2 regions of the Clostridium pasteurianum DSM 525 genome follow, and region 2 is predicted to be linked to the other one. Evidence: riboswitches for the same ligand, from Rfam matches in the RefSeq annotation. Region 2 holds a riboswitch; the other holds the start of a gene.

Region 1 (12,351 bases), 2.1 Mb from region 2:
AATGTTCTATTGATTTTTCCTTATTTCCAATTTTTCCTGCAATTTTATCTGTAATCCAAATACCAAACATCTGTTGATGGGCTACTGCAAATCCACCACCTTCTGTTAGTTCTTGAGTAGGTTCTACCGTAAGATTTGATGATACTGCCCAGTAGGTTCCAAGAAGTAATCCAAGCATTATTACTGCCTGTGTATCAATTAAATTTGGAAAACAGAATAATACCATCCATAAAGCCGTTGAAGATTGCTGAACCATTATATGTCCTGTAATAAATACCGTTCTTATCTTTGTTCCCTTTCTAAACAATACTAAAACTATATTAAAAATAAATGCTATTAAAAGTACTACCATCATAAGCGAGAATGATTTTCCAATACCTTCTATTGCCGCTTGAGCTGCCGTTTGACCAAAATAAGGATCAATAACTGCTGCTGTTAAGTTAAAACGATCTTTTAATCCTGCCAATATTGGACGGAAATTACTTACTAGTCCCGCAGCTGCTACATTTAAAATTAAATAACCAACTGTAGCTTTTATAAAGCCTGCTATTGCTTCATAAATTGGTCTTCTTAATAGTAAATATCCTATCAATACGATAAAGCCTATAAAAAATGCTGGATTAGTCAAAATATTTATCTGGAAAAACTTCCATACACCCATTAATATACTCACAGCTACTCCCCCTATTTAATAAAATAATTTATACAATTTTTTCTTTGGTAAATTGGATAATTTCCTCTAAATCTTCTTTTTCTTCGGCATCCAATAGTTTTTGTACTACCCTTTCATCTTCAATTAACCTCACCATATTTGATAAATTTTGAATATGCACATTGCTGTCTGTCGAAGCCAATACAAAGAATAATCTTGCATCTTGCTCTGGATCATTACTGAAATGTACGGGTTTCTTTGTTCTCATAAAACATATTGCCGTTTCATTAACACCTTTAACATTTTCCTGAGCATGAGGTATACAAATATTAGGTGCTATAACTATATATGGTCCATATTTTTTAACATTTGCTATTATGGCATCTACATAAGCTTGTTCAATTGCTCCTCCGTCTAGTAAAGGTTTACAAGATGCTTGCACTGCATCTTCCCATTTTTCAAATCCTTCATGAAAAGAATATCTTTTTTTCTCAATTAATTCTTGTAACATTATAATTCCCCCTATTTATACATGAGGGTCAAATATTAACCCTCATGTTCAATATTATAAAAATGATGTAAATGGTACATTTATATCAGTAGAGAAACAATCATCAAATCCTCTTGGATAGTGATATTCTCTATTTTCACTATCATCTGGAAATGTAAATTTACCTCCTACCTGCCATATAAATGGATTAAATTTATATTGTAATCTATTCTTTCTCATATCAAATAACTCTAATATTTCTTTTGTATCAGCCTGAAAATTTGACCATATATCATGATGGAAAGGGATAACCACTTTAGTCTTTAATGCTTCAGCCATTCTTAAAATATCTACAGATGTCATCTTATCTGTAATTCCTCTTGGATTTTCTCCATAAGAACCTAATGCAACATCTATGCGGTAATCGTTTCCATGCTTTGCATAATAATTAGAATAATGTGAATCTCCACTATGATAAAGATTACCACCAGGTGTTTTTATTAAATAATTAACAGCTTTAATATCCATATCAGGAGGTAGTTTTCCTCTTATATCTCCAGTAGGCGGCTCAGTTATCAGTGCTGTTCTATCAAAGGATTCCAATGCTACTATTTCTATATCTTTAACTTTTACTATATCTCCAGGTTTAACAACTACACATCTTTCTTCTGGGACTCCCCATCCAATCCATTTATCTACACAGGCTTTTGGACCAATAAACGGAATACTTGAATCACAATTTTGAATAACTGCTGCTGCAACGTTTACATCAATATGATCATTGTGATCATGTGTTGCCAAAATTGCATCTACTTTTTTAATTCCAAATGGATCTAATACAAAAGGTGCTACTCTTAAGTTTGGTTGAAGCTTTTTACCTCCACACATTCTAGCCATTTGATGTTGTGGTTTGATATACGGATTGGATTTTGTCTTTTTTCCACTTCCACACCAAAAATCTATACATATGTTCGTACTTCCCTCTGTTTTAAGCCAAATACCTGTACATCCTAACCACCACATCGAAAAAGTTCCTGGCTTTACTTTCTCCTGTTCTATCTCCTCATTTAGCCATGTTCCCCATTCTGGAAAAGTACTAAGTATCCATGATTCTCTTGTAATATCCTGTATTTGTGACATTTTAAATTCCCCCTATAATTTTATTTAATTGTATAATTTAATGTATACATTATCTTTTTGAACTATTGTATGAATTTATTGTTTGTTTATGATTCTATAATACACCAATAGTTCATATTATTCAATAGTTTTTTAATATTTTTTATTTTATTTTTATATATTTGATCGTTTAAATTATTTATTTGAACTTTTTGTTCATTTCAGTTATAATTATATTACATAGTATTTGATAGTATCCAATACTCAATGTTTTTGTAATATTAACTATTTAACTTAAATTAGTAATTTTTAATTAAATGGTATAAACTATCATAGCAACTAATTAATTCTTTATATTAATTTAAAATAGAGGGGGTATTTTTATGGGAAAAACAAATAGTATTGTTTCTAAAAGAAGAGAGAAAATTCTAGAATATTTAAGAGTACATGAAGAACTATCCAATAATGATTTATCTGAAAAATTAAAGATTTCACCACTTACATTAAGAAGAGATCTTCAAGCTTTAGATGATGAAGGCTTAATAACTAGATTTTATGGAGGTGCAAAATTAATAGATGCTAAAGATACCTTAAATCATAAAAGAACACATAATGATATTAATCTTCAATTAAAACTAAATTCCATAGCGAAATATGCAGCTGATTTGGTACAAGACGGTGATACAATATTTATGAATTCTAGTTCAACAGTACTTTTAATGTTAAAATATCTAAAAAATAAAAGGGTTAATGTAGTTACTAATAACGGCAAAGCTCTTAATGAAAACATTGATTCCAATGTTGAACTTGTTTTAACAGGAGGGCAGGTATATGAAAGAAAACAGTCCTTAGTTGGTGATTTTGCTACTTATATACTTTCAAAAATAACAGCTGATAAATGTTTTCTAGGAGTTAGTGGTATATCTTACGAATCAGGTATAAGTACTTCAGTTCTTCAAGAAACTTTAGTAAACCATGAAATGATTAAACGCTGTGGCGGTCCAGTTTATATTTTAGCAGATAGTTCAAAAGTAGGAAGACATCACAATTTTTCAAGTGGAGACATAAATGAAATTAGTGATCTAATTACAGATTCAGATATTGATAAAAATGAAATAGAAAATTTTCAATCTAAAAATGTTAATGTCATAACAATAAATTATAGAGAAAATTCATATGAAAAATTTAGCAACAAAATCACTTAATCATTATAATTTTTTACAAAACTTTCAAAGAAGCTGTCTCGCAATGCATATTATGCACTGCGGAATAGCTTTTTAGTTAGTATATTAATATTAAAATCATATTACCTTAGTAATAAACCTCCTTAACTCCATCTGCTTGCTGAATATATTTTTAAACAGATGGTCTATTACCGTATCAAGTACATTCACATATAGAAATTCATAATGAATTTTATTACTTACATTAAAACTATTGACTATTTTTCCTGTGAGATTTATATTTTTTGCACCTTTAAAATAGACTTCCATGTTTAGAATTTTATCTAAAATGCCCTCTGCTGCCTGCTCTTTGTCTATATAAAACATCAGTCTGCTTCCACCAATTTTATATATATTAATATGCATATATTCAAAGGAGTTTAAATGAACAATTCCATCCAGATCCCATAAAATATTGAAAGAATCTACAAAGGGAATATATTCAAGGGATGAAATATGCAATGTATTATTTTCACAATAATCTTCTTTTATCTTATAACAATACATATTGTTGTTTTTATTTACATATAGATGAATGCTTCTTATATCCTCTTTTTCAATTTCATTGGAGAAATTAAATTTATTTGCCTTAAAATAGTATCCAAAATCATACTTTCCAAAAGTTCCTTCAATAGAGTATACCTTTTCCGTTGTATAGATTGTCAAGGTACTCCATATTATATCATCAGATAATATATCTGTAGTCTCCTCATTTGCCTTTAAAAGCATATTTATCATAATATCTACTAATTCAGCATCAAATTGCTTCCCCCTATTTTTTAGTAGTTCACTTATAACAAATTCTACATTTCTTGGTTCTTTATAACTTCTAGGAGAAAGCATAGCATCTACAGAATCAGCTAAACATATTATTCTGCTGCCAAGAGGGATGTCCTCGCCTTTTATCCCTTTTGGATATCCTGTACCGTCATATCTTTCATGATGACATTTTATAAGCTTTGATATGTCCTCCAATCCAAAAACATCTTTTGCAATGTTAGCTCCATATTCAGGATGCTCTTTTATAATACTAAAATCCTCTTCCGTAAGCTTTCCTTTTTTATTTAGAATATCATTACCTATATAAAGCTTACCTATATCATGCAAAAGTCCTGCTACATATATTTTTTTCAATGTATCATAATCAAGATTGAGAGCTTTTCCTATTTCTTCTGATATATTTGCCACATGATAAGGATGTAAAATTCCCGTGGAATCATTGTCATTTATCATTTCAGAAAATATATTCAATAAATTTATAAACATTTTCTGCTTCTGATCCTTTAAATAAATTGCCTGATACAAATTTTGTATCTTACATATTCTTCTAAATACTTCTTTATCCTTAATATCATCAATTGTCAATTTCATATTTACATCAAAAGTGCCTATATAAATACTGGCTATAAGGTCAGTAGAAGTACCATTATTACCTATGTAATTATCAAATATAGGAATAATAATTTCTGATGAACTGATACCGGCTACAGGTGAGTATTTCTTTTCATGATTATTTTGATAAACCACAATTTTTTTATCCTCTTTCACCAAATTCAGTATGCTTTTAGAATCAATTTTAATAACCCTTAGCCTTTTTTTGTCCAATTTTACATATTCATTTTTCTTTTTGATTACAGCATTTTTTAATACAGTAAAATTGTTATCATCATCAAACAATATTATTCCAATAATATCACAGTTTAGCAATACGGCTATTCTTCTTATATTATAATTTAAATAATCCTCTAAATTTAATTCCTTTTCCATCACATCATACATTTCGACCATTTGAATTCCTCCTCTTACCCTTATATGTTTTTATTCAATTGCTGCTATCTTTTCTCTATTTAATTCTAAATTACTGAAAACTGTATTGTACTATCTCTAAATTTTATGAATTATCTAAATAATAGTTGCTTTATGTCCAGTTTTTAAACATATATTACTTATTTAATAAATAAAAAGACACCTGCCGTGCATAGGTATCTTAATATAGCAATGAATTTTAAATTTATATTCTTAATCATATACTTGACAACCTGGCAATCCTAGAAAGAGATTTTCTTTAGACCCATAGCTTTGCGACGCTACCTTTCGATAGTTGTGCCTTTACATAGAATGATAATTTTATATATAAACCTTATTTATTGTTTTTCAAGAATTGTCAAATTTATATCATTCCTTATTATTACCTTTCCTAATTTATCCAAAACACTCCATAATCTTAAGCTTTATGTGATAAAACAATATACAATAATATGTTATGTTAACGTAATAATAACTTTTTTCACGAAATAACAATTCTTTTATTATATTTTCTACAATTATATCACTTTATAGAAATTCATTCAAATATGCCTATTTTATAGAAATTGGCCTTCTGTAGTGATACAATCGATTAAATATCAACATTGTTATGTATTACTTAAAAGTACTACTGTTTATCTTGAAGATTAATTTACCATAAATGTCTTCCTAGTCTATAATAATTCTTTACTATAAGTATAAGAAAAGGCCGTCAGGTGGATACATATCATATTAGTAACCACCCACTACAGCCTTTATGGATTTACTTTCAATAAAATCTTTTATTTCTAATATTTCTTCATCACTAAGAGTCCTCAGATCCAATAGTTTACATTCTTTTCCTAGGGCTCTGTATTTTGATCTGCCATATTGGTGAAAAGGTAATATATGAACCTCCTTTATACCAAAGGGACTTATAAAATCAATTACCTTTTGTATATTATCTCTATCAGCAGTATACTCTGGTATTAAAGGCAATCTTGGAATCATTCTTGCACCTGACTTCATCACAAGTTGAAAATTTTTCTTCATTAGCTGCATATCTTGCTTTACTATAGTTTTAGCTTTGTCACTATCCATAATCTTAAAATCCCACAGAAATGTATCAATGTATTTTGCCATTTGCAATAATATTTTGGTATCTCCAATTCCCGTAGTTTCTATAGCAGTATTTATACCCAATTTCTTTAATTCCTTTAAAAGCTTCAATGCAAATGCTCCCTGAGAAAGAGGTTCTCCACCGGAAAGGGTTACTCCACCTCCTGTGGTTTCATAGAATACAGTATCTTTCTTTACTTCTTCTAAAACTTCCTTAACAGTGTATTCCTTTCCCACAAGATCTAAAGCAGCTGTAGGGCAGTCTTCTGGTTTCATGCTGCATTGAAAACAGCTATTGCTGCTGCACTTTATACATAGACCTTCTTTTCTCATTATATCCTGCTTAAAATCTTGAGATTCCGGGTTTGAGCACCAGGGGCATTTAAGAGGACAGCCTTTAAAAAATACAACTGTTCTTATTCCACCCCCATCATGAAGACTATATCTTTGTATATTAAAAATCAAAGCTTTTTTCACATGATCACATCCTTAATGCCTCTTTAAATAAATAACAATCAGTAGGCTAGTATATTTGACTTGTTATTTATTTTCAGATGCCTAAAATACATGTTCAGTTCTATTTATGATATCATTTTGTATTGACTCGTCTAATTCTACAAACATAGCACTATACCCTGCAACTCTAACCACCAAACTTTGATACTTCTCTGGATGCTTTTGTGCCTCTCTTAAAGTGTCTGCGGAAACAACATTAAATTGAATATGCTGTATCTTAAGTCTGCTAAAAGCCTGTATATATCCAACTAATTTATTTAAGCCTTCATCTCTCTCTAGAGCATCTGGTGAAAATTTAACATTCAGCAGACTTCCATTTGAAGTTAGATAATTATCCAGTTTACTTATACTCTTTAAACTTGCAGTAGGTCCTTTTTTGTCTCTGCCAACCATAGGAGATAGTCCACCATCTGCCAACTGATCTCCATCCTTTCTGCCCTCCGGTGTAGCTCCTACTGCCTCACCTAATGGAATGTGAGCAGAAACTGTATAAGAACCTGGCTGAAATATTCCCCCTCTTGAATTTTTATATTTTTCAACTTCCTTACAATAATAAGATAAAATATCTGCACCTAATTTATCTACTTCATCTATGTCATTACCATATTTATAATATCTGTTGATAAACTTTTGTCTTAACACTTCATTTCCTTCCCAATTTTTATCTAATATATCAACTAACTCCTCTAGAGAAATCTGTTTCTCATCAAATACAAATTTCTTTATTACATATAAGGAATCGCTTAAATTTGGCGTTCCAATACCTTGAACCCCTGAGAAGTTATACAATGCTCCACCCTCAGTTACATCTTTCCCCTTTTCTACGCAGTTTTCAATGAAATTTGATAAAAACGGTGTTGGTGCACACTTTCTATGGGCAGTATCTACAAAATTAGATCCTTCCACCATATATTTAACATACTTAGAAATATTAATTTTTATTGCCTTTAATAAATCTTCAAAGTTTTTGAAAGCCTTTGGATTTTCTTTTAAAGTAACTTCCATAGTTTTTAATAAATTAAACATAGCTATATCATGAAGGCCGTAAGTTTTCCCCGGGATAGAAAGCTCAACACAACCCACTACAGCATAGTCTCTTGCGTCTTCTAGGCTTACTCCTCTATTTACGTATGCCAATATGTTAGCTTCATCATTAAATACTTGAGGCATACCAGTTCCAAGTCTAATAATTTCTGCAGCTTTCCTAAGAAAATCTCTAGGTGATTTTTCACCTACACGTATACTTAAATTTGGCTGAGGAAGTCTTATATCACCTAAAATATCAAGCATTATATAGGACAATTCATTTGTAGCATCTTTTCCCCTTTCATCTTCTCCTCCCAAGACAATGGTATACCCTATAGGGAAACCTGCAAAATATTTTGCACTTTCCCTGCTTCTTAAAGCCACAATTGTATTAAATTTTATATAAAGTGCTCTGAGTAATTCCTTAATAAATTCTATATCTATCCCATCCTGTAAAGATTTCTTAAAATATGGATACATATATTGATCAAAACGTCCTGGGGATATAGAACTGGCATTGGATTCATGCTGAAAAATTACACTTATATACCAGAATAGTTGTACTGCTTCATAAAAGCTTTCTGGTTTTTCATAGGCTACCTTATAAGAAATTTTTGAGATTTCTTCAATCTCTGCTTTTCGCTTTAAATCCCTCTCCCTTTCAGCCATAGTCTTAGTTATTTCTGCATGACGAAGTATATAGTTTTTTGAAGCTTCTAAAGAAATTAGCGACGCCTTGTAAAAATCGTTCTCAGTATTTTCATTAACCTTTACCTTCATATCTTCTATCATGTTTTGTAAACCTTTTCTAAAGATAAAATTGTAGTTAGGTATAATATGACCCTGCCCCTTATCTGTTTGATTTAAAGAAACTATCTTAGTTTTTGCTGCTTCCTTTATATATTCAGGGATTATCTGCTGACAATAGTCCTTTAAAGATTTACCTTTCCAATAAGGATATAATTCTTCCTTAAAATATATTTTATCTTCTTCAGATATATCAAATCTGTCTTGAGGTCTTACTAAGAACTCATCTAATTCTTCCAAAATCCAGTATGGTGACATCTCTGGAGAGATAACACCGGCACGGGGCTTTATCGTTCTATCTCCCACAATGAGTTCACCAAGCTTAATATCTATCTCTACTTTATCCAGTATATTTGCTAAGGCCTTTGCTCTTCGAATTATTACAGGTTCTCCCTCTGTCTGCTTCCAGCTTTCAGTGTAAAGCTTAGCTCTCTCAAGAGATATTTGTCTCTTTTCTTTAAAAAGTCCTTCTTTTAATTTTTCAATTCTCTTACTTATCATCATTAATTACCTCCAAAACCTTTTCTCTATGTGCAATAGAAAAATCATTTTGTCTATCCTTCTAGAGCTTCCTGCTATAATTCTTTATTTTAGAGATTTTATAATATATTTTAGTTATAAATATAATGAGCACTGTCTGAACCTAAAATTATCGCCATCATTTCAGAGTGCTCACTATAAAATATAATAGATCAATTATTTTAACTAAGTTTAGATGAATTATAAATTATATATTTTTACGTCTTTTCCGAAAATAGCTTCCCAATCTGATGTAAAATCCTTTACAGCTTTTGCGATAGAAGGCATTAGGAAAGCTTCCTTAACAATACTTGGACCTATAGTTGCAGCTTGAGCACCAGACTCATAAGCTGCATTAACTTGACCTACATTTTTAAAGCTGGCAGCTAAAATTTTTGTTTTGCTATTTGATCTTTCAATTTCCTTTGCAAATTCATTAATAACTGCTTTAGGATCAATGTTAAGGTTTTCCATACGATTAAAATATGGAGCAATATAGTCAGCTCCAGCTGTAATTGCTAAGAAGCCTTGAAATTTTGTATAGATAGCAGTTGCAGTTACATTAACTCCTTGACTTTTTAGCTTTTTAATTACCTTTAACCCCTCTTCATTTACAGGAACTTTAATAAAAACATCTTTATCTATTTTTTCTAAAATAGTTTCTGCATCCTTTATCATTCCTTCGTAGTCTCTAGCAACTACTTGAACATGTAAAGAAGCATCCCCGCCAATAATATTTCTTATTTCTTTTATATGATTAAAAAAATCTATTTTACCTTCCTTTTTTACAATAGAAGGATTAGAAGTTACACCAGCCAAAGGTAAAATTTCAGTATATTTTTTAATTTCCTCTAAATTTGCAGTATCCAATAAGAATTCCATTTCTATTCCCCACTTTCATTTTTGCTTTTACTTTCATAATTAATATTACCATCATGGAGATAATCACTGTATATCACTTCAATAGAAAATTTTGAAATGCCTTTATATAGGCATTTCAAGGAATAATTTAATAGAAAAGGACACATATGTGCATATATTTTTAAAATTGCAAAAATCCACAAATTTGTTTAATCTCTACCCTTCTTTTCAATTCTCTACAGCTAACATCTTTCTTCAAAAATAAAATAAAGAAGCCTGAAATTTTTCCTCATGCTTCTTTATTTTATATCTTTATAATATGGATCTTTTGATATCTTTAACATCTTAACTATAGTTTCTTCATCAGTGACAAGAACATTTATATATTTCCTTTTCAGCATAGCTAAAATTGATCTGACTTTTTTCTCTCCCCTGGCTATTCCTATGGCATAGGGTACCTTTTGAAGTCTCTCTAAGGGAATACTAACTGTTCTATTATATAGATTGCCTTTTAATATTTTTCCTTCTTCATCAAAAAATTGGCAGCAGCAATCCCCAACAGCTTCTCTGAGCTTTAAATCTTCTCTATCCTCTTCCGTTAATAAATCCCTCCATTTACTGGTTTGTTCAGATAGATGACCACCAATACCAACCAGTGCAATATCAATTTTCTCCCAGTAAGCTTTAATTTCATCAAAGTATCTTGAGTTTATAATACCATCTCTCAATTCTTCAGATTCCTGCACCACAGTGGCATTTACAAAAATACTTTTGCCGCCAAAACATCTTGCCATATCATAGGCAATAGTATTAACATGGTATTTTGAATTTATGTGACTAGGTCCGCCAACTAGAGGCACAAAAATAGAATTTGTCATTCTAAAATTTTCAATTTTCGCTGCCATATTAGCTAGAGATGAACCCCAAGCTAATCCTACCACATCATTTTTTTTAATAATTCTTCTCACATAGGCTGCAGACTCCTTTGCTAAAAGATTATCTTTTTCCTTTTCATCCTGATCTACATGATTTGTTACAATAATAATGTCCTTTAATTTGTATTTCTTTTTTAAATGCCTCTCTAGAAGAAACAAATCTGTATCAAAATTGTTTATGGTAATATCGACAATTCCTTCATCTCTGGCCTGTTTCAGCATACGACTTATGGTTGTACGATAAATATTTAATTCTTCAGCAATTTCATTCTGAGTTTTATTTTCTATATAATAGAGATAAGCAGTTTTTGACAGCAGCTTTTTTTTATCATCTTTCATACGAAACTTCTCCTGAAAATATATTTAATAAATTATCTTTAAAAAATTCACCAATTAACAATTCTTTAATGTATAATAGTATACCACAAATACAGCAGTATAATATAATATTAATGTCAAATATTTTTCTTTCATTCATAAATAATATGTTTACGTATGAATTTATTTATGTTACTCTAATAGTATAGATAAAATTAAAAGTACCAAATAGCTTATTATATATTAGAGAGTGTCTATGTTAAAAGGAGGTGAACTTTAGTGGGGAGTTAGTGCTTACAATACACTATGCCACTAAAGATGATTTATGAAAGATATGACAGCATCTATTTTTAATATACAGAGATATAGCGTTAATGATGGTCCAGGAATCAGAACAGTGGTATTTTTTAAGGGGTGTCCTCTGCAATGTGGCTGGTGCTCTAACCCAGAATCTCAAAATAGTACAGCTCAAATTACCTGGGACAGGTCTAAATGTGTGAAATGTCTCCGTTGTGTTAATAGTTGTCCACATAAGGCTGTTTCTTTAGATAATGATAGAATAGTAATTAATTCTTATAAATGTACAGCCTGTTTTGATTGTGTAAAATATTGCCCTGCAAAGGCACTAAAAATAGAGGGAAAATCTTTAACTCTCTCTAAGGTTCTTGAAGAAGTTTTAAAAGACAAGGTATTTTATGAAGAGTCTAAGGGTGGTGTTACACTGTCCGGTGGTGAGGTATTACAACAGCATGTATTTGCTGATGAACTTTTAAAACTTTTGAAGAGAGAAAATATTCACACTGCTATTGAAACTACAGGTTATATATCAAAGGAAATTTTCTCTGAATTTATAGAAAATGTAGATTTATTATTATTTGATATAAAACACTATGATAGAGAAAAGCATTTTCAGGCTGCTAAAGTATACAATGATATAATTATTGATAATCTTAAAACTGCAATAGACATGGAAAAAGACGT
Region 2 (12,351 bases):
TAATAAAAGCAGGTTTTATAGTAAGGAATATAATGCTTATTATATATTTCTTATAATAAGCGGAGCTTTCATACTTTATATGTCAGTAACTCAGGGAATGAAATCTATTATTGCGTTAATAAATAAAGGATACTTAAATGTATCTTTGGACTCAAGAAAACTTGGAAATCTTATATATGAAAAGAGACTTTTAGTAAAGGGACCTAAAATTGTTGCCATAGGTGGTGGAACAGGACTTTCCACTATGCTTAGAGGATTAAAATATTATACATCAAATATAACAGCAATCGTTACAGTAGCTGACGATGGAGGCGGCTCAGGGGATTTAAGAGAAGATCTTGGAATGCTTCCTCCTGGAGATATAAGAAACTGTATTTTAGCTTTATCAGATACAGAACCATTAATGGAGGAATTATTACAGTATAGATTTAAAGATGGAAGGCTTAAAAATCAAAGTTTTGGTAATCTATTTTTAGCAGCTATGGATGGATTATCAAATAATTTTGAGGAAGCTGTAAGAAAGATGAGTTCTGTATTAGCTGTAACTGGTAGAGTTGTACCTGTAACTTTGGAAAATGTCACTCTAAAAGCGGAACTGAAAAATGGAGTAATTGTAGAAGGTGAATCAAATATTCCGGAAGCTGTAAAACAATATGAAAGTGCTATTGAAAGAATATTTATAAATCCTAAAGATGTAAAGGCACTAACTGAAGCCATTAATGCTATATTAGAAGCAGACGCAATAATACTCGGCCCGGGAAGTCTTTACACCAGCGTAATTCCAAATCTTTTGGTAAAGGACATAGCTTCTGCACTGCATAAGACAAAAGCTTTGAGATTATATGTTTCCAATATAATGACTCAACCTGGAGAAACAGATGGGTATTCTGTATCGGATCACATAAAAGCTATATATAAACATGTAGGAGATGGTATAGTAGATTATACGGTGATAAACACTGAAGAAATAGATGAGGTACTTCAGGATAAGTATCTTGAGAAGACTTCAGAATTAGTTAATATAGATGAAGAAACTCTGAAAAAAATGGGTGTAGGAACCGTTAAGGGTAAATTTATAAAGATTAAAAATGGATATGTAAGACATGATTCAGAGAGATTAGCAGATATATTAGTTGAAACTATTATGGATAAGAAATTGTTCTACGATCGAAAGAAAATTATTGAATATTTCTATTTGTCTGAGAGATTAAAAGAAAACAAAGGATTTGAAAGAAAAGAATAAAAATCAAAGAGGTGTATTGATTGTTTATTTTTAGCTAAATAAAAGAATTTTAACATTAAATATATTGGAGTCTTATACTTTTAAATATTTAAACTAAAAATAAATGAGGAGTAGAATAAAAATGTCATTTTCATCTAAAGTAAAAAATGAAATTTGCAGATTTACTGATTTTTCAAAAAAGGAAGCTGTAGCAGAATTATCTGGTATAATGAAGGCAAGTGGAACTCTTTCTTTTGTAGGAAATAAAAAAATAAATTTTAGAATTATTACGGAGAATCCTGCTATAGCAAGACTAATATTTAAATTGTTAAAGGATCATTTTAAAATACATACTAAGCTAATGGTGAAGAAAAGTAATTCTCTAAAGAAAAGTAATGTATATATAGTTCACATAAGTGAGGAAATGCATATAGGGGATATTTTGAAGGAAGTAGGAGTGCTGAAGGAAGATAATGGTATTATATCATTAAATTATGGTATTCCTGAAAGAATAATTAATGGAGATGAATATAAAAAATTATATATTAGAGGTGCATTTTTAGGTGGAGGAAGTATTAGTAATCCTGAAAAAACTTATCATTTGGAATTTGTAACTCACAATGAACAGTATTCAAGAGAGCTTAGTAGTATAATAAATAGTTTTGGATTGAATTCCAAGGTTATACAGAGAAAAAGCAGTTTTGTGGTATATATAAAAGAAGGAGAGCAGATAGTAGATTTATTGAATATAATTGGAGCTCACAGCAGTCTTTTAGAATTTGAAAATATTAGAATAATGAAAGAAATGAGAAACAATGTAAATAGATTGGTTAACTGCGAAACTGCAAATCTCAGTAAGACTGTTAATGCGGCAGTGAGACAAGTGGAAAGTATAAAGCTCATTGAAAAGGAAATAGGACTTTCAAGGCTTCCTAAAAATCTTAAAGAAATAGCTGAAATAAGATTAAATTTTCCAGATGAATCTCTTAAAGAATTGGGGCAGATGTTGAATCCACCAGTGGGAAAATCAGGGGTTAACCATAGACTTAGAAGAATTGAAAAAATTGCAGGAGAACTCAGAAGAGAGGGAAGATAAAAACTTATGTCAAAACATCAGGAAATTATAAATTATGTACGTTCACTTAAATCAGGAACTAAAATATCGGTTAGAGGCATAGCAAATAAATTAGAAGTTAGCGAGGGAACTGCCTATAGAGCTATAAAAGAATGTGACTCCATGGGTATTGTTACTACCATACCAAGAGTTGGAACTATAAAAATTGATAAAGTTGAAAAAAAAAGTATTGAAAGTTTAACTTACGCAGAGGTTGTAAATATAGTTGAAGGAACAATACTTGGTGGAGAAAATGGTATTCATAAAACTCTCGATAAATTTTTAATAGGTGCTATGACCTATGATGCAGCAAAAAAATATATTAGTCCGGGATCTCTTGTCATTGTAGGTAACAGAGAGGATATACAAAGCCTCGCACTTATGAGTAATTGTGCTGTTTTGATAGCAGGGAGCTTTGGATGTGCAGAAAATATAAAGAAATTGGCAAATGATAAGGAGCTACCTGTAATTTCTTCTTCCTATGACAGTTTTACTATTGCTACTATGATAAATAAAGCAATATCAGAAAGTCTTATAAAAAAAGATATCATATTAGTAGAGGATATTATGGAATCAGATGTAAATTATATGAACATGGATGATTCTGTAGGTAAATGGAGAGAGCTTTTAAGAACTACTAAACGTGATAAATATTTAATACTGGATCGTAATAAGAAAATAGTGGGAATAATTACGCTTAAAGATATAGATATTGATATAGAAAATGATGAAATTATAAGTAAATTTATGAATAAAGATATAATGACTGTTACTCCTAAGACTACTGTAGCATATACGGCTCATATTATGGGATGGGGAGGGGTAGAACTGGCCCTTGTAATGGAAGATAAGGAATTAGTAGGTATAGTTGACCGTGAAGATGTTATAAAAGCCCTGCAATATGCATTAAGACAGCCTCAAGTAGGAGAAACTCTTGAGGACATTATACTTAAAAATTTTAAGTATGAGTATAATGAGTTGGGAAGAATGCATTTTAACGGTAGAATAATAGCTGAGATGTTAGATGTTATAGGAACTGCTTCTTGGAGTTCATTGAATATGCTATTGTCAACTATGGGAATTATGACATTAAGACATAAAAACAATATAAATGTTTCCGTAGATAGTATTACTACGTATTTTATGAAACCAGTTCAAATGGATAGTGTCATAGATGTTTTTACAGAAATAGTAGATATGGGAAGAAATTTTTCTAAGGTACAGGTTGATATGTTTGATTGTAATAAAGAATTAATTTCAAAACTCATGTTATCTGCAAAAGTGCTCAAAAAGTAGTTAGATTTTTTAAATTTATTATAGAGTTGAAATTTTTTTGATTTCATATATTATATAATTTATAAGGAGGAGTTATTATGTTTACTCATATTGTATTTTTTAAATTAAAGGATAGAAATAATACTAAAAAGGCAAAAGAATTACTTCTTTCCATGGAAGGAAAGATATCCTTTTTAAAGGAAATTAAAGTTGGAGAAGACGTAGTACATTCACAGAGATCCTATGATATAGCATTGATTACTAAGTTTGATTCTAAAGAGGATATGGATAATTATCAGGTGAATCCAGTACATGTAAATGAAGTAGTAAAGTACTTAAAGCCTATGCTGGAGGGCTCTGCTTCTGTGGATTTTGAGGAATAGAGGAGGAGTCAAATGGAGAAGGAGAGTTCACATAAGGATTTTGTTCATCTCCATGTACATACAGAGTATAGTCTTTTAGATGGTTCTGGTAAGATAAAAAAATTGGTTTCAAGGGCTAAAGAACTTGGAATGAAAAGTCTTGCTATAACAGATCATGGTGCTATGTATGGAGTGGTGGATTTTTATAAAGCTGCTAAAGAAGCTGGGATAAAACCAATTATAGGCTGTGAAGTATATGTAGCAGGAAAATCTATGCATATAAAACATCCAGATAAAGAAAATGAAACTTATCATCTTGTATTATTGGTAAAAAATGAAGAGGGCTACAGGAACCTAATGCAGATAGTGTCTTCTGCTTCCATTGAAGGATTTTATTATAAGCCTAGAGTAGATCACGATTTTTTAAAACAGCACAGCAGTGGAATAATTGCTCTAAGTGCTTGTTTGGGAGGAGAAGTACAATCTAAGATTTTAAAGAAAAGTAGGGAAGCTGCAGTAGAAGCTGCTCTTTTTTATAAAAATATATTTAAAGATGGATTTTATCTTGAACTACAATATCATGGAATTGATGAACAGCTGAGGGTAAATGAGGAACTGGTAAATATGTCAAAAGAACTGGAAATCCCCCTTGTAGCTACCAATGATGTACACTATATAGATAAAAGAGATTATAAATCTCATGATGTCCTTCTATGTATTCAAACAGGAAAAACTGTCAACGAGGAAAATAGAATGAGATATGCTTCTGATGAATTCTATTTAAAATCTCCAGAAGAGATGTATAAACAGTTTTCCTATGTACAAGAAGCTATGGATAATACCTGTAAAATTGCACAAGAGTGCAATTTTGACTATAAATTTCATGAATCAAAATTGCCTAATTTTCCATTAAAAGAAGGATTAGATCATTTTGAGTATATGAAAGCCCTTTGTTATGAGGGACTAAAAAAGAGATATAATCCTGTAACAGATGAGCTTACAGGTAGACTGGATTATGAACTTAAAATAATAAAAGAAATGGGATATGTGGATTATTTTTTAATAGTATGGGATTTTATAAGATTTGCCAGAGAAAATGGTATAATGACAGGGCCAGGAAGAGGCAGTGGAGCAGGTTCTATAGTAGCCTATACCCTAGGAATTACTAAGATAGACCCTATAAAATATAATCTTATTTTTGAAAGATTTTTGAATCCAGAGAGAGTATCTATGCCCGATATAGACTCTGATTTTTGTTATGAAAGACGTCAGGAAGTTATAGATTATGTGGTAGAGAAGTATGGTAAAAATAATGTTTCACAAATTGTTACCTTTGGAACTATGGCAGCAAGGGCTTGCATAAGAGATGTAGGAAGAGCAATGGATTATTCCTATGCGGAAGTGGATAAAATAGCTAAAATGATACCCTCTATGTTGAATATTACCATTGATAAAGCGCTTGAAATCAATCAGGAGTTAAAACAAATCTATGAGGAAGATGATAGAATTAAAACTCTTATTGATATTTCAAGAGATTTGGAAGGGCTTCCAAGACATACATCAACCCATGCTGCGGGAGTGGTTATAGCATCGCAGCCTTTAGTAAATTATGTACCACTTCTTAGAAATGAAGATGCCATAGTAACTCAATTTACTATGAATACGTTAGAGGAACTTGGATTATTGAAGATGGATTTTTTAGGACTGAGAACACTTACAGTTTTAAGAGATGCTGTAAATATGATAAGGGATAATAAAGGGGTAAAAATAGACTTAGATTCTATAGACTTTAATGATGAAAAAGTATATAAGATGATTGGAGAAGGTAAAACAGTTGGAGTATTTCAATTGGAATCTCCGGGAATGACAAGTTTTATGAAAGAACTTAAACCAGATAATTTTGAGGATATAATAGCCGGTATAAGTCTTTATAGACCTGGTCCCATGAAAGAGATACCAAGGTATGTAAAAAACAAAAATGATCCAGAGGGAGAAGAATATATCACACCAGAACTAGAGCACATATTAAATGTTACCTATGGCTGTATGGTTTATCAGGAACAGGTTATGCAGATAGTTAGGGATCTTGCAGGATATTCCATGGGAAGAAGTGATCTGGTAAGACGTGCTATGTCGAAAAAAAAGCATCATGTAATGGAAGAGGAAAGGCGTAATTTTATATATGGAATTACAGATGATGAGGGAAATATAGAAGTAGCAGGATGTCTTAGAAATGGTATTTCAGAAACAGCTGCTAATAAAATATTTGATTCTATGATGGACTTTGCAAGCTATGCTTTTAATAAATCTCACGCAGCAGCTTATGCAGTAGTAGCCTATGAAACTGCATATCTTATGAAGTATTATCCAACAGAATTTATAGCTGCTATGCTTAACAGTGTAATGGGAAATAATGAAAAGGTAGCATATTATGTAAGATTTGCAAAAGAAATCAATACAGAACTTTTACCGCCAGATATAAATGAAAGCTTTTCAAAATTTACTGTTAAAAATGAAAAAATACGTTTTGGAATGGCTGCAGTTAAAAATGTAGGTGTTAATGTAATAGAGAGTATAGTTAAATCTAGAAATGAAAAAGGTAAATTTATAAACTTTGTTGATTTTTGTAACAAAGTCGATATTGGAATAGTAAATAAAAGAGCAGTTGAAAGCCTCATAAAGGTAGGAGCTTTTGACTATTTTAAAATATATAGGTCAAGACTTTTAGCGGTTTATGAAAAAGTAATGGATGGAATCAGTAATCAGAGAAAGAAAAATATTGACGGACAGATAAGCTTATTTGGTAATTATCAAATGAATAGTGAAAATTCTTATAGTGATATGGATGTAAAGTATCCAGATATTAAAGAATTTCAAAAAAAATATATATTGACAATGGAAAAAGAGATGACCGGTCTCTATATATCGGGACACCCTTTAGATGAATATAAAGAAACTTTAGATGCTTCAGTAAATACAAATATATCAGATATAGTAATTGCAGAATCTTTGGAAGAAGTAAATTCCTCTGAAAACTATAAGGTTAAAGACGGGGATAGAGTAGTTATAGGCGGCATATTGACAGAGGTAACAAAGAAAATAACCAGAAATAACTCCATGATGGCATTTTGCAAAATTGAAGATATGTATGCTTCCGTAGAAGTTATAATTTTTCCTAATGTACTTGAAAAGTTTAAAATTCTTATAAAAGAAGATGAGATGATAATACTAAAGGGACGGGTAAGCATAAGAGAAGATGAACAACCTAAAATTATATGTGAGGATATAAAACCATTGGTAAAGATAAATAGTTCTAAGGTTTATATTCAAATTGAAGATGAAAATCAGGTTGTAAATACTATAAAAGAAATAGAAAATTTTCTTTCGGAATTTAAAGGTAGTACGCCCATATATATATGTACTAGGAAAGAAAGAAAAAAGTTTATGCTTCCCAGCAGTTTATGGATAAAAGAGGATATAGAGATATTAAACTTTTTGAGGAAGAGATTTGGAGAGGAAAATCTAAAAGTATGTTAACAATTATTGTATATTATTTTGTAAAATAGTACAAAATAATATGGATAATTTTTAATTTATTATATAATATAATAAAATTTAATTATATTTGTTATAAAGCATTGAAGTTTTTCTCTATTTCTATTAGAATAAAGACGGAGTGATTAATTTTTAGGGTGGACATTTCAATTCATAGTGAATTTTATAAAGCGTGTGGGACATATTTAGTCCCCGATGGTCGTAGGAGGTATGTATATGAAAACAATAGCTGTGCTAACAAGTGGTGGAGATGCACCTGGTATGAATGCTGCCATAAGAGCAGTGGTAAGAACTAGTCTTGACAAAGGAATTAAGGTTATGGGCATTAAAAGAGGTTACAGTGGATTAATAAATGGTGAACTCTTTGAAATGAAAAGACAAGATGTATCTGATATAATTCAAAGAGGTGGTACTGTTTTAAGAACTGCTCGTTGTGCTGAATTTTTAACAGAAGAAGGTAGGAAAAAGGCTGCAGGAGTTCTAAAGGTATTTGGTGTAGATGGATTGGTAGTTATAGGTGGAAATGGATCATTCATGGGAGCACAAAAGCTTTCAAAACTTGGAATTTCTACTGTGGGAATTCCTGGAACTATAGATAATGACTTACCATATACAGAATATACATTAGGATTTGATACCACTTTAAATACAGTATTAGATGCAATAAATAAATTGAGAGATACTTCTACTTCTCATGAAAGGGTAAGCATAGTTGAAGTAATGGGAAGAGACTGTGGAGATATTGCTCTATATTCAGGTATAGCTGGAGGAGCAGAAAGTGTTATAATTCCAGAAAAAGGTTATGATTTTGATGAGTTATGCAAAACTATTCTTGAAGGAAAATTAAAAGGAAAGATGCATAGCTTAATTTTAGTGGCAGAAGGTATAGGTGGTTCAATGGAACTGGCTAAACAGGTAGAAAGTGTTACTGGTATTGAAACAAGAGCAACTATTTTAGGACACATACAAAGAGGTGGAAGTCCATCTGCCTTTGATAGAATGCTTGCTTCAAGAATGGGAGTTAGGGCTGTAGAAGTTCTAATTGAAGGAAAAACATCCAGAGTTATTGGAATAAGAGAAAACAAAATAACAGATGATGATATAGACGAAGCATTAGCTGTACCAAGAAAATTTGATGAAAGACTTTATGAGATATCAGAGATACTTTCAAGATAGCTTTCATTAAATATATATATATTAGAATTTTAAAGTATAAGGAGAGTTTAAGAATGCAAAAGACTAAAATGATATTTACCATAGGACCAGCAAGTGATACTGAAGAAATGTTATCAAAATTTATTGAAGCAGGAATGAGTGCTTCAAGACACAATTTTTCACATGGCGACCATGCTGAACACAAAACAAGAATGGATCTTATTAAAAAATTAAGAGAAAAATACAATAAGCCAATAGCTATAGTACTTGATACAAAAGGACCAGAAATAAGAACACATAATTTTGATGGTAAAAAGCTTGAACTTCAAAAGGGATCTAAATTTACAGTAGTTTGCGGAGAAGAAGTTCTTGGTGATGCAACAAAATGTTCTATAACTTACACTGACTTATATAAAGATGTAGTGCCAGGAAATACAATATTAATCGATGACGGTCTTGTAGGATTAACTGTTGATGCAGTTGAAGGTACAAATATCCATTGCACAGTAGCTAATACAGGATTTGTAGGAAGTCATAAAGGTGTAAATGTTCCTAATGTTTCAATAAAGCTTCCAGCTATGACAGAAAAGGATAAATCTGATCTTATATTTGGATGTGAACAAGAAGTTGATGCAATAGCAGCTTCATTTATAAGAAAAGCAGATGATGTAAATGCTATAAGAAAAGTTCTTCAAGAAAATGGCGGAAGCAATATACTAATCTTCTCAAAAGTAGAAAATCAAGAAGGTGTAGATAATATAGATGAAATTATCGAAGCTTCTGATGGTATAATGGTAGCAAGAGGAGACATGGGAGTTGAAATTCCTATAGAATTAGTTCCACTAACTCAAAAAATGATTATTGAAAAATGTAATAAGCTTGGAAAACCAGTTATAACAGCAACTCAAATGCTTGATTCCATGATAAGAAATCCAAGACCAACAAGAGCAGAAGCATCAGATATAGCAAATGCAATATTTGACGGTACAGACGCTATAATGTTAAGTGGTGAAAGTGCTAATGGAGATTATCCAGTAGAAGCTACACAAACTATGGCAAAAATCGCTCAGGCTGCTGAAAGACAATTAAACTATAAAGATGTACTTGCAAAGAGAAAAGAAAATTCAGTTAAAAATATTGCCAATGCAATAAGCCTTGCTACTTGTGAAACAGCATCAGAACTTAATGCAGCTGCAATAGTTACTGCTACTCAAACAGGAAATACAGCAAGAATGGTTTCAAAATACAGATCAGAAGCACCAGTGATAGCTGTAACACCAAGTGAAAAAGTTGCTAGATCTCTTGCATTAAGCTGGGGAGTATCTCCAATAGTAGCTGAAAAAGTTGAGTCTACAGATGAATTAATAGTTAGATCAGTAGAAAAAGCTAAAGAATACGAATATGTTAAAGATGGTGACTTAGTAGTTGTGGCTGCAGGTATACCAGTTCAAAATACAGGAAGTACAAACATGATGAAAGTTCATGTAGTTGGATCTGAAAAATAGTTTTTAGGAATATATAAATTTGTATTGAATAGTTATTAATTATTCAAATACATAGAAGTATTGTGTATCAAATGAATCTTACTTGGCGGAAGATTATTATACTCCTGCTAAGTTTAGATGAATTATCTAAAAATATATAGTTGTTGTTTCTTACTTCTATGTAGTGTTACAGGGCTATTTATTAGATAATATTGAAAATATAAAAAATGAGCATTATTGATTGTAAAATTAATAGTGTTCTTTTTTATTAAAAATTTACTTTTTGAATAATATTTTATATTGTGGTTAAAATAATAAGATGTTAAAATATACTGGAGTATTGAAAATTTGGCAACTGATTCATTTATAGCACCTTAATAAGGTGCCCTTTTTTGTTTTTTGAATATTTTTATTTAAATAGGAAGAAAATAAGAGTATTTAATAATATGCTTTTAAAAAGATTCTAAACTATGAAAATTTCTTTGTAAGGAGTAATATAATTATGCCAAATTTAATATGTAGTGCTATAAACTGTTTAAATAATATTGATGGATTATGTACAGCTAGAATTATACATATAACAGGAAAAGATATAAATTCTAATAACAAGACTTATTGTAATACTTTTAGGTATAGAACTCTGAAAAATTCTTTGACAAATCTAAGAAATACAAATCTGCTAGGGGAAATAAAACAGATTTTTAATAAAGATTCCATAGTTATGAGTCCCAAAATAACCTGTGAAATAAATAGGTGTGGATATAATTTTAGAGGAGAATGTATATCATTAAAGGTTCAGATATATGGAATAAATTGTAATAGTGATCAATGTACAGAATGTGAAACTTTCAATGAAGGAAATTTTTAAAAATTAAAGTTAAGGGTGGTATAAAATTCTTTTCAATAAAGGTTTTATATCATTTTTTATTTTATAGGATAATTAACTATTTATTTGAAATTTTTATAAGTGAATTTTATGTATTATAATGTAAAAATATACGTAAATAAATAAAAAAATATATAAATAATACAAAATTTTATTTATAATAACTTAATATTAATAAATTTTATCCGATAAATATAATAATAAATAATATTTGTGTATAAATATAAAAATCTATAATGATAATAGCATACTTACTGAAAGGTAGGGGCGCAAAGCCATGAGTCTAAAGAAAATTCCAATTTCCATGATTGTCAGGCTGCCAAAATATAGTTATAACAATAATTTGTATTTTTGTTTGTATTTTGGTGTCTATAGTTTATGGACACCTTTTAATTTAGTATTGTTTCAGAAAAAATAGAGTGAAAAATCATATTTAATTATTGCAGTATAAATTAAAAATAAATTAGATGGAGGGAAGTTATGTTTAAAACAAAAATATCAATTATTGGTGCGGGGCTTGTGGGTTCATCTATAGCACATACTTTAATGCTAAGTTCAATAGTAACGGATATTATATTAGTTGATATGAATATGGAAAAAGCTGAGGGAGAGGCTATGGATTTAAACCATTGTATACCTTCAATAATGCCTATAAAAGTAAAAGCGGGGAAATATTGTGATTGCGCTGATTCTAAGATAATAATTATAACTGCTGGGACTATTCAAAAACCAGGAGAATCAAGATTAAATCTTACGCAGCGTAATACTGATATAATGAAATCTATAATAAGTGAAATCAAAGATTATTGTAAAGATTCAATTATTTTAATAGTTAGTAATCCAGTTGATGTTTTAACTTTTGTAGCAAATAAATTAATTGATACTGAATCAAAGAAGATAATAGGTTCTGGAACAATTTTAGACACTTCAAGATTTAAATTTTTAATAAGTGAATATATTAATGTAGACAGCAGAGATATATGTGCCTATATAATTGGTGAGCATGGGGATAGTTCTGTTCCTGTATGGAGTGCAGTAAATATCTTAGGTGTAGATATGGAAAAGTTTTTGAATAAACATCACAAGGTTGAAAAAATAAGAGATATAATACATAAAGAAGTAGTAGAGTCTGCATACAAAATAATAGAGAAAAAAGGTTCAACTTATTACGGAATTAATGATGTATGTATATCACTTCCAACTATTATAAATTCTTCAGGTATAGAAAAAGTAATAGATATCCCGTTGAACATAGGCGAGGTAAAAAAACTTAAAGAATCAGCTAATTCATTAAAAAG

The links. Region 2 has a riboswitch for cyclic di-GMP ahead of CLPA_RS13420 (lactate/malate family dehydrogenase). Riboswitches for the same ligand answer to the same signal wherever they lie in the genome.
Region 1: linked by a shared signal. The riboswitch ahead of CLPA_RS03950 (HD-GYP domain-containing protein) and the one ahead of CLPA_RS13420 (lactate/malate family dehydrogenase) in region 2 are both predicted to bind cyclic di-GMP.

Annotation. Positions count from the first base shown of each region.
Region 1 covers NZ_CP009268.1:894,565-906,915, reverse strand. Annotated here, with positions in the region: gene CLPA_RS03970 (PTS ascorbate transporter subunit IIC) at 1-661, opposite strand, end outside; gene CLPA_RS03965 (PTS sugar transporter subunit IIA) at 702-1,163, opposite strand; gene ulaG (L-ascorbate 6-phosphate lactonase) at 1,218-2,282, opposite strand; gene CLPA_RS03955 (DeoR/GlpR family DNA-binding transcription regulator) at 2,645-3,466, shown strand; gene CLPA_RS03950 (HD-GYP domain-containing protein) at 3,563-5,272, opposite strand; cyclic di-GMP riboswitch class I at 5,515-5,602, opposite strand; gene CLPA_RS03945 ([formate-C-acetyltransferase]-activating enzyme) at 6,023-6,865, opposite strand; gene CLPA_RS03940 (formate C-acetyltransferase) at 6,947-9,241, opposite strand; gene CLPA_RS03935 (fructose-6-phosphate aldolase) at 9,458-10,138, opposite strand; gene CLPA_RS03925 (sugar-binding transcriptional regulator) at 10,417-11,391, opposite strand; gene CLPA_RS03920 (glycyl-radical enzyme activating protein) at 11,696-12,351, shown strand, end outside.
Region 2 covers NZ_CP009268.1:2,949,615-2,961,965, reverse strand. Annotated here, with positions in the region: gene CLPA_RS13460 (gluconeogenesis factor YvcK family protein) at 1-1,243, shown strand, start outside; gene whiA (DNA-binding protein WhiA) at 1,365-2,318, shown strand; gene CLPA_RS13450 (DRTGG domain-containing protein) at 2,325-3,632, shown strand; gene CLPA_RS13445 (Dabb family protein) at 3,710-3,994, shown strand; gene CLPA_RS13440 (DNA polymerase III subunit alpha) at 4,007-7,510, shown strand; gene pfkA (6-phosphofructokinase) at 7,745-8,704, shown strand; gene pyk (pyruvate kinase) at 8,758-10,188, shown strand; gene CLPA_RS13425 (DUF1540 domain-containing protein) at 10,670-11,035, shown strand; cyclic di-GMP riboswitch class I at 11,288-11,377, shown strand; gene CLPA_RS13420 (lactate/malate family dehydrogenase) at 11,534-12,351, shown strand, end outside.